3 regions of the Paenibacillus sp. FSL R5-0345 genome follow, and region 1 is predicted to be linked to each of the others. Evidence: a T-box and tRNA genes for the amino acid it is inferred to sense, from the RefSeq annotation. Region 1 holds a T-box; the other regions hold tRNA genes.
What was found. A T-box is a leader RNA that pairs with one kind of tRNA and senses whether it is charged. The one in region 1 lies ahead of R50345_RS23640 (valine--tRNA ligase), so its partner is inferred to be a tRNA-Val.
Positions count from the first base shown of each region.

Region 2: it encodes a tRNA-Val, which carries the amino acid that the T-box ahead of R50345_RS23640 (valine--tRNA ligase) is inferred to sense. The anticodon was not compared.
Region 3: it encodes a tRNA-Val, which carries the amino acid that the T-box ahead of R50345_RS23640 (valine--tRNA ligase) is inferred to sense. The anticodon was not compared.

Region 1 covers NZ_CP009281.1:5,339,713-5,341,950, reverse strand. The annotation lists gene R50345_RS23645 (LysM peptidoglycan-binding domain-containing protein) at 1-564, shown strand, start outside; T-box leader at 905-1,188, shown strand; gene R50345_RS23640 (valine--tRNA ligase) at 1,392-2,238, shown strand, end outside.
Region 2 covers NZ_CP009281.1:6,086,401-6,088,638, forward strand. The annotation lists gene R50345_RS26845 (ImmA/IrrE family metallo-endopeptidase) at 1-376, shown strand, start outside; tRNA gene R50345_RS26850 (tRNA-Pro) at 474-547, opposite strand; tRNA gene R50345_RS26855 (tRNA-Gly) at 562-635, opposite strand; tRNA gene R50345_RS26860 (tRNA-Pro) at 648-721, opposite strand; tRNA gene R50345_RS26865 (tRNA-Arg) at 752-828, opposite strand; tRNA gene R50345_RS26870 (tRNA-Gly) at 837-911, opposite strand; tRNA gene R50345_RS26875 (tRNA-Leu) at 918-1,001, opposite strand; tRNA gene R50345_RS26880 (tRNA-Lys) at 1,017-1,089, opposite strand; tRNA gene R50345_RS26885 (tRNA-Gln) at 1,095-1,169, opposite strand; tRNA gene R50345_RS26890 (tRNA-Val) at 1,213-1,288, opposite strand; tRNA gene R50345_RS26895 (tRNA-Glu) at 1,329-1,403, opposite strand; tRNA gene R50345_RS26900 (tRNA-Thr) at 1,415-1,490, opposite strand; tRNA gene R50345_RS26905 (tRNA-Asn) at 1,492-1,567, opposite strand; rRNA gene rrf (5S ribosomal RNA) at 1,574-1,690, opposite strand; rRNA gene R50345_RS26915 (23S ribosomal RNA) at 1,765-2,238, opposite strand, start outside.
Region 3 covers NZ_CP009281.1:873,255-875,492, reverse strand. The annotation lists tRNA gene R50345_RS03885 (tRNA-Gly) at 1-29, opposite strand, end outside; tRNA gene R50345_RS03880 (tRNA-Pro) at 42-115, opposite strand; tRNA gene R50345_RS03875 (tRNA-Arg) at 146-222, opposite strand; tRNA gene R50345_RS03870 (tRNA-Gly) at 231-305, opposite strand; tRNA gene R50345_RS03865 (tRNA-Leu) at 312-395, opposite strand; tRNA gene R50345_RS03860 (tRNA-Lys) at 411-486, opposite strand; tRNA gene R50345_RS03855 (tRNA-Gln) at 494-568, opposite strand; tRNA gene R50345_RS03850 (tRNA-Asp) at 585-662, opposite strand; tRNA gene R50345_RS03845 (tRNA-Met) at 688-764, opposite strand; tRNA gene R50345_RS03840 (tRNA-Met) at 837-913, opposite strand; tRNA gene R50345_RS03835 (tRNA-Val) at 931-1,006, opposite strand; tRNA gene R50345_RS03830 (tRNA-Glu) at 1,013-1,084, opposite strand; tRNA gene R50345_RS03825 (tRNA-Ser) at 1,215-1,307, opposite strand; tRNA gene R50345_RS03820 (tRNA-Asn) at 1,313-1,388, opposite strand; tRNA gene R50345_RS03815 (tRNA-Ile) at 1,392-1,468, opposite strand; rRNA gene rrf (5S ribosomal RNA) at 1,526-1,642, opposite strand; rRNA gene R50345_RS03805 (23S ribosomal RNA) at 1,715-2,238, opposite strand, start outside.

The DNA.
Region 1 (2,238 bases):
GAATATACCTTTGCTTCAAGAGAAAAAGCTGTCCCAGCAGCCACTGTTGAGGCAGAACAAGACATTGCTGTATTCGCTTCAGAAAACGAGGCAAACCATGAGCTTCACGCACAAGAAGAGAATGCTCAGCCGATCAGTGAGAATGCGAACGAAGTCTTTGTTTCTCAAGAGACGGTGCCACAGCCAGAGGAGAAGCAAGACCTTAAGATTGCGCTAGGTAGTAAGAAAGAAGCAGAGGTTCCAGCCAAAGAACATCTTACTTTCTCTTCATTACTTAGCTCTAGCCGTTCCCGTAAAGAACAGGAAGCTCTTCAGTCCGAAGGAACTGCATCGGCTGCAGCGATCATTCCAGAAGCGGGAAATAATACAGAGTGGAAGAGCAGATTCATTACCGGAGCAGATGGCGCTAACTTGTTCCGGAAGGTTCGCCTTTGCATCGTGCAGCGTGAAGAAACGCTAGATACGATCGCAGAGAAGTATCAGCTAAGTGCGCGGGAGCTGGGAATGTATAATCGATTGTCAGGGCAGAGTGTAGAAGAAGGGCAAGTATTGTACATTCCGTAGTTGAGTTACAATGCGCACTCACATGAATAGGTGAATCCCGATCTGATAGTAGATCGGGATTTTTGTCTAAATATAAGAATATATAAGTTTCACGTTATACATTATCCTTATATTTCTCGAATAAACGCTTACCGTCCGTAAAAGGACGGTAAGCGTTTATTCTTGTGTGAACGGAGAACGTTAGAAAGTGGGGTATCTAACCAACGCAGAGTGATGAATCGAATGAAAATTCGACATATGCACGCTATAAGTCGAAATTCCGCTTAAAGTCCCGCTGTAGAAGCCTATTCAGGTTGACTAGGGATGACTCAAAATGTATTATGGAGTAAGCAATATCTAAGTAAAGACTGGGAACGGGAAGAGTAGGCGGTCAGCCCTTCAGAGAGCGGAATGCAAGTGCTGTGACATTCCGTAGGATACAGCCACCGAAGTCGCCCCGGAGTCGCCCTTCTGAGCTTGTCTTCATAGGCATGAGAGATAAGTTAGGATGTGGCCGGTAGCAGCCGTTATCTGTACGAGTGTCGCGCTAAGCTTCTGAACCGTAAGGTGAGAGAAGTGTAGGTTTATTTTTCATTGGCGCGAAACAAAGGTGGTACCGCGAAAGAATGGCCTTTCGTCCTTTGAGACGAGGGGTCTTTTTGTTTTATAAATATAAGAATGTATAAGTTTCACTCTGTATATCGTTCTTATATTTTTACAAGAAACTACAAGTAACCAAGTGGAGGTATCAGAGAATGGCTGACCAAAACAATCTAACAGCGGCAGAGTTGCCGGACCTGCAAGATACAGCGGCAGATGCTGCCGCTGCAAACGACACTAAGAATGAAATGCCAACAACGTATGATCCGAAATCGGCAGAAACCAAGTGGTATTCCTACTGGACAGAGGGTGGATATTTCCGTGCAGGCGGACGTCCAGATGCAAAAGCATATAGCATTGTAATCCCGCCACCAAACGTAACGGGAATGCTGCACATTGGCCATGCGCTTGATTTTACGCTTCAGGACATCTTGATTCGTACGAAACGGATGCAGGGCTTCGATACGCTTTGGCTACCGGGTACGGACCATGCCGGTATCGCAACGCAAACAAAGGTAGAGCAAAAGCTGCGTGAGCAAGGAATCTCAAGACATGATCTCGGACGCGAGAAGTTCCTGGAGCAGGTATGGGATTGGAAAGATAAATATGCGAACACCATTCATGAGCAGTGGGCTAAGATGGGGCTTTCCCTTGACTATTCCCGCGAACGCTTTACCTTGGATGAAGGGTTGTCGAAGGCTGTACGTGAGGTATTCGTTAAGCTTTACAATAAAGGCTTGATCTACCGTGGGAAACGTATCATCAACTGGGACCCGGCGGCTCGCACAGCATTGTCGGATATCGAGGTTGAATATAAAGAAGTTAACGGTCACTTGTATCACCTGCGTTACCCGCTCAAAGACGGTAGTGGATTTATTACAGTAGCGACTACACGTCCGGAGACGATGCTGGGCGATACGGCGGTTGCTGTTCATCCGGAAGACGATCGGTATAAAGATCTGATCGGCAAAACGTTGATCCTGCCGATTATTGGCCGTGAGATTCCGATTATCGCTGATGATTATGTAGACAAAGAGTTTGGTAGTGGTGCGGTTAAGATTACACCAGCTCATGACCCGAATGACTTCGAGATGG
Region 2 (2,238 bases), 750 kb from region 1:
AACCAACTGTCCGTTCGAGCTGGCCTCAGCGCTGGGTATTCACATTCGTTTCATGAACCTTGGGACAGGCACAAAGGGATTATATTACCGAAAACTAAGAAGAAGATTTATTGTCATTCATAATGAGTTGCCAGTTGAGTGGCAGCGCTTCGTTTGTGCGCATGAATTAGGACATGATCGACTTCATAAGGGGATTAACCGCTTTTTTTTAGAGGAAAGCTCCTACTTCTCTCCTGGGAAGCTTGAACGTCAAGCTAATGTCTTTGCTGTAAAGCTACTATCCACAGGTAGCAATCCTGAGCAAGAAGAATCATGGAAAAGTTATTATTTACGAATTGGTATTCCACCAGAAGTTCAATTTCTTTTGGAAGAATGATAGAGCATATGTTATATCAATACATGCGTATTAAATCATTACATAACAAAAAAGCTCTTACCGAAGTAAGAGCTTCTAAGAGCGATTAAGCTGAGTATCGGGATGACACGATTTGAACATGCGACCCCCTGGTCCCAAACCAGGTGCTCTACCAAGCTGAGCTACATCCCGTTACTATAAAATTATGGAGCGGGTGATGGGAATCGAACCCACGCTATCAGCTTGGAAGGCTGAAGTTCTACCATTGAACTACACCCGCAAAGGTGAAAAATCGGGATGACACGATTTGAACATGCGACCCCCTGGTCCCAAACCAGGTGCTCTACCAAGCTGAGCTACATCCCGTTATAATGCTATGATTGCTTAATAAAAAAATGGCGCGCCCTGAGAGATTCGAACTCCCGGCCTTTTGATTCGTAGTCAAACGCTCTATCCAGCTGAGCTAAGGGCGCAAAAATTATGGAGCGGAAGACGGGAATCGAACCCGCGACCCTCGCCTTGGCAAGGCGATGCTCTACCGCTGAGCCACTTCCGCAAAATATGGTGCGCGTGAAGGGACTTGAACCCCCACGTCGTGAAACGCCAGATCCTAAGTCTGGTGCGTCTGCCATTCCGCCACACGCGCATGTAATAATAAAAGTGAGCCATGAAGGACTCGAACCTTCGACACCCTGATTAAAAGTCAGGTGCTCTACCAACTGAGCTAATGGCTCGCACTTGGCTGGGGATATAGGATTCGAACCTATGAGTGACGGAGTCAAAGTCCGTTGCCTTACCGCTTGGCTAATCCCCATTGATGCTACCTCTATGTTGCCCATAATCTCTCAGGAAGATTATGGTGGAGGCTGAGGGGATCGAACCCCCGACCCTCTGCTTGTAAGGCAGATGCTCTCCCAGCTGAGCTAAGCCTCCATATCTATGGGACCCTCTAAGGGTAAGTACAAGTAAAAGTTGGTGACCCGTATGGGATTCGAACCCATGTTACCTCCGTGAAAGGGAGGTGTCTTAACCCCTTGACCAACGGGCCTTGCAAATCTGTGGAGCTCTCAACCGGATTCGAACCGGTGACCTCTTCCTTACCATGGAAGCACTCTACCTGCTGAGCTATGAGAGCATGGCTCCCCGAACAGGACTCGAACCTGTGACAACTCGATTAACAGTCGAGTGCTCTACCAACTGAGCTATCAGGGAATATCCGCTTGGCAACGTCCTACTCTCCCAGGACCCTTCGGTCCAAGTACCATCGGCGCTGGAGGGCTTAACGGTCGTGTTCGGGATGGGTACGCGTGGAACCCCTCCGCTATCGCCACCAAACGGGCATTTACAGCGTAAATGCTCAGGCTTAATCGCCTGAAAACTGAATCCGAATTGAATTTGCATTTTAAGTATAGGATAAGCCCTCGACCGATTAGTATTGGTCAGCTCCATGCATTACTGCACTTCCACCTCCAACCTATCTACCTCGTCGTCTTCAAGGGGTCTTACTAATTGGGAAATCTCATCTTGAGGGGGGCTTCACGCTTAGATGCTTTCAGCGCTTATCCCGTCCGTACGTAGCTACCCAGCCATGCTTCTGGCGAAACAACTGGTGCACCAGCGGTACGTCCATCCCGGTCCTCTCGTACTAAGGACAGCTCCTCTCAAATTTCCTGCGCCCACGACAGATAGGGACCGAACTGTCTCACGACGTTCTGAACCCAGCTCGCGTACCGCTTTAATGGGCGAACAGCCCAACCCTTGGGACCTACTTCAGCCCCAGGATGCGATGAGCCGACATCGAGGTGCCAAACCTCCCCGTCGATGTGGACTCTTGGGGGAGATAAGCCTGTTATCCCCAGGGTAGCTTTTATCCGTTGAGCGAT
Region 3 (2,238 bases), 2.3 Mb from region 1:
CTGAAGTTCTACCATTGAACTACACCCGCAAAGGTATAAAATCGGGATGACACGATTTGAACATGCGACCCCCTGGTCCCAAACCAGGTGCTCTACCAAGCTGAGCTACATCCCGTCAAAACATGTAATGACTTAGTAATAAAAATGGCGCGCCCTGAGAGATTCGAACTCCCGGCCTTTTGATTCGTAGTCAAACGCTCTATCCAGCTGAGCTAAGGGCGCAAAAATTATGGAGCGGAAGACGGGAATCGAACCCGCGACCCTCGCCTTGGCAAGGCGATGCTCTACCGCTGAGCCACTTCCGCAAAATATGGTGCGCGTGAAGGGACTTGAACCCCCACGTCGTGAAACGCCAGATCCTAAGTCTGGTGCGTCTGCCATTCCGCCACACGCGCACACTTTAAAAATAATGGTGAGCCATGAAGGACTCGAACCTTCGACACCCTGATTAAAAGTCAGGTGCTCTACCAACTGAGCTAATGGCTCTCATAAATGGCTGGGGATATAGGATTTGAACCTATGCATGACGGAGTCAAAGTCCGTTGCCTTACCGCTTGGCTAATCCCCAACAATAATTAACTAAATGGCGGAACCGACGAGATTCGAACTCGCGATCTCCTGCGTGACAGGCAGGCATGTTAGGCCAACTACACCACGGTTCCACAGACATAATGCATAAATGTAAATTGGTTGCGGGGGCAGGATTTGAACCTGCGGCCTTCGGGTTATGAGCCCGACGAGCTACCGGGCTGCTCCACCCCGCGTCATTTAATAAGTATATACTATTCATTTACACTACGCCAGCTAGTCCCAAAACATCATGCTTAAGGAAAATTTGGTTGCGGGGGCAGGATTTGAACCTGCGGCCTTCGGGTTATGAGCCCGACGAGCTACCGGGCTGCTCCACCCCGCGTCGTTCTTAAATGAATATGGTGGAGGCTGAGGGGATCGAACCCCCGACCCTCTGCTTGTAAGGCAGATGCTCTCCCAGCTGAGCTAAGCCTCCATGTTATGACCCGTATGGGATTCGAACCCATGTTACCTCCGTGAAAGGGAGGTGTCTTAACCCCTTGACCAACGGGCCATGCTAATAAACTTTATGGCGGAGAGAGAGGGATACTCTCACTACGATCGAGATTGCGAAGCATTCCTAACGAAGCTTATGCTTCAACGAACCACCTAGGCTTCTCATCCCTAACAGGGAAGTAAATTCATGGCGGAGAGAGAGGGATTCGAACCCTCGAGACGCTTGTGGCGCCTACACGATTTCCAATCGTGCTCCTTCGGCCAAACTCGGACACCTCTCCATAAATGGCTCCCCGAACAGGACTCGAACCTGTGACAACTCGATTAACAGTCGAGTGCTCTACCAACTGAGCTATCAGGGAATATGGTGGGCCTTAGTGGACTCGAACCACCGACCTCACCCTTATCAGGGGTGCGCTCTAACCAGCTGAGCTAAAGGCCCTTTTAAGACATACGAATATTAAGGGCAAAAAAAATACCACGGGTAATGTGGTTGTCCGCTTGGCGGCGTCCTACTCTCCCAGGACCCTTCGGTCCAAGTACCATCGGCGCTGGAGGGCTTAACGGTCGTGTTCGGGATGGGTACGCGTGGAACCCCTCCGCTATCGCCACCAAACGGACATTACAGCGTAATGCTCAGGCTTAATCGCCTGAAAACTGAATCCGAATTGAATTTGCATTTTAAGTATAGGATAAGCCCTCGACCGATTAGTATTGGTCAGCTCCATGCATTACTGCACTTCCACCTCCAACCTATCTACCTCGTCGTCTTCAAGGGGTCTTACTAATTGGGAAATCTCATCTTGAGGGGGGCTTCACGCTTAGATGCTTTCAGCGCTTATCCCGTCCGTACGTAGCTACCCAGCCATGCTTCTGGCGAAACAACTGGTGCACCAGCGGTACGTCCATCCCGGTCCTCTCGTACTAAGGACAGCTCCTCTCAAATTTCCTGCGCCCACGACAGATAGGGACCGAACTGTCTCACGACGTTCTGAACCCAGCTCGCGTACCGCTTTAATGGGCGAACAGCCCAACCCTTGGGACCTACTTCAGCCCCAGGATGCGATGAGCCGACATCGAGGTGCCAAACCTCCCCGTCGATGTGGACTCTTGGGGGAGATAAGCCTGTTATCCCCAGGGTAGCTTTTATCCGTTGAGCGATGGCCCTTCCATGCGGTACCACCGGATCACTAAGTCCGACTTTCGTCCCTG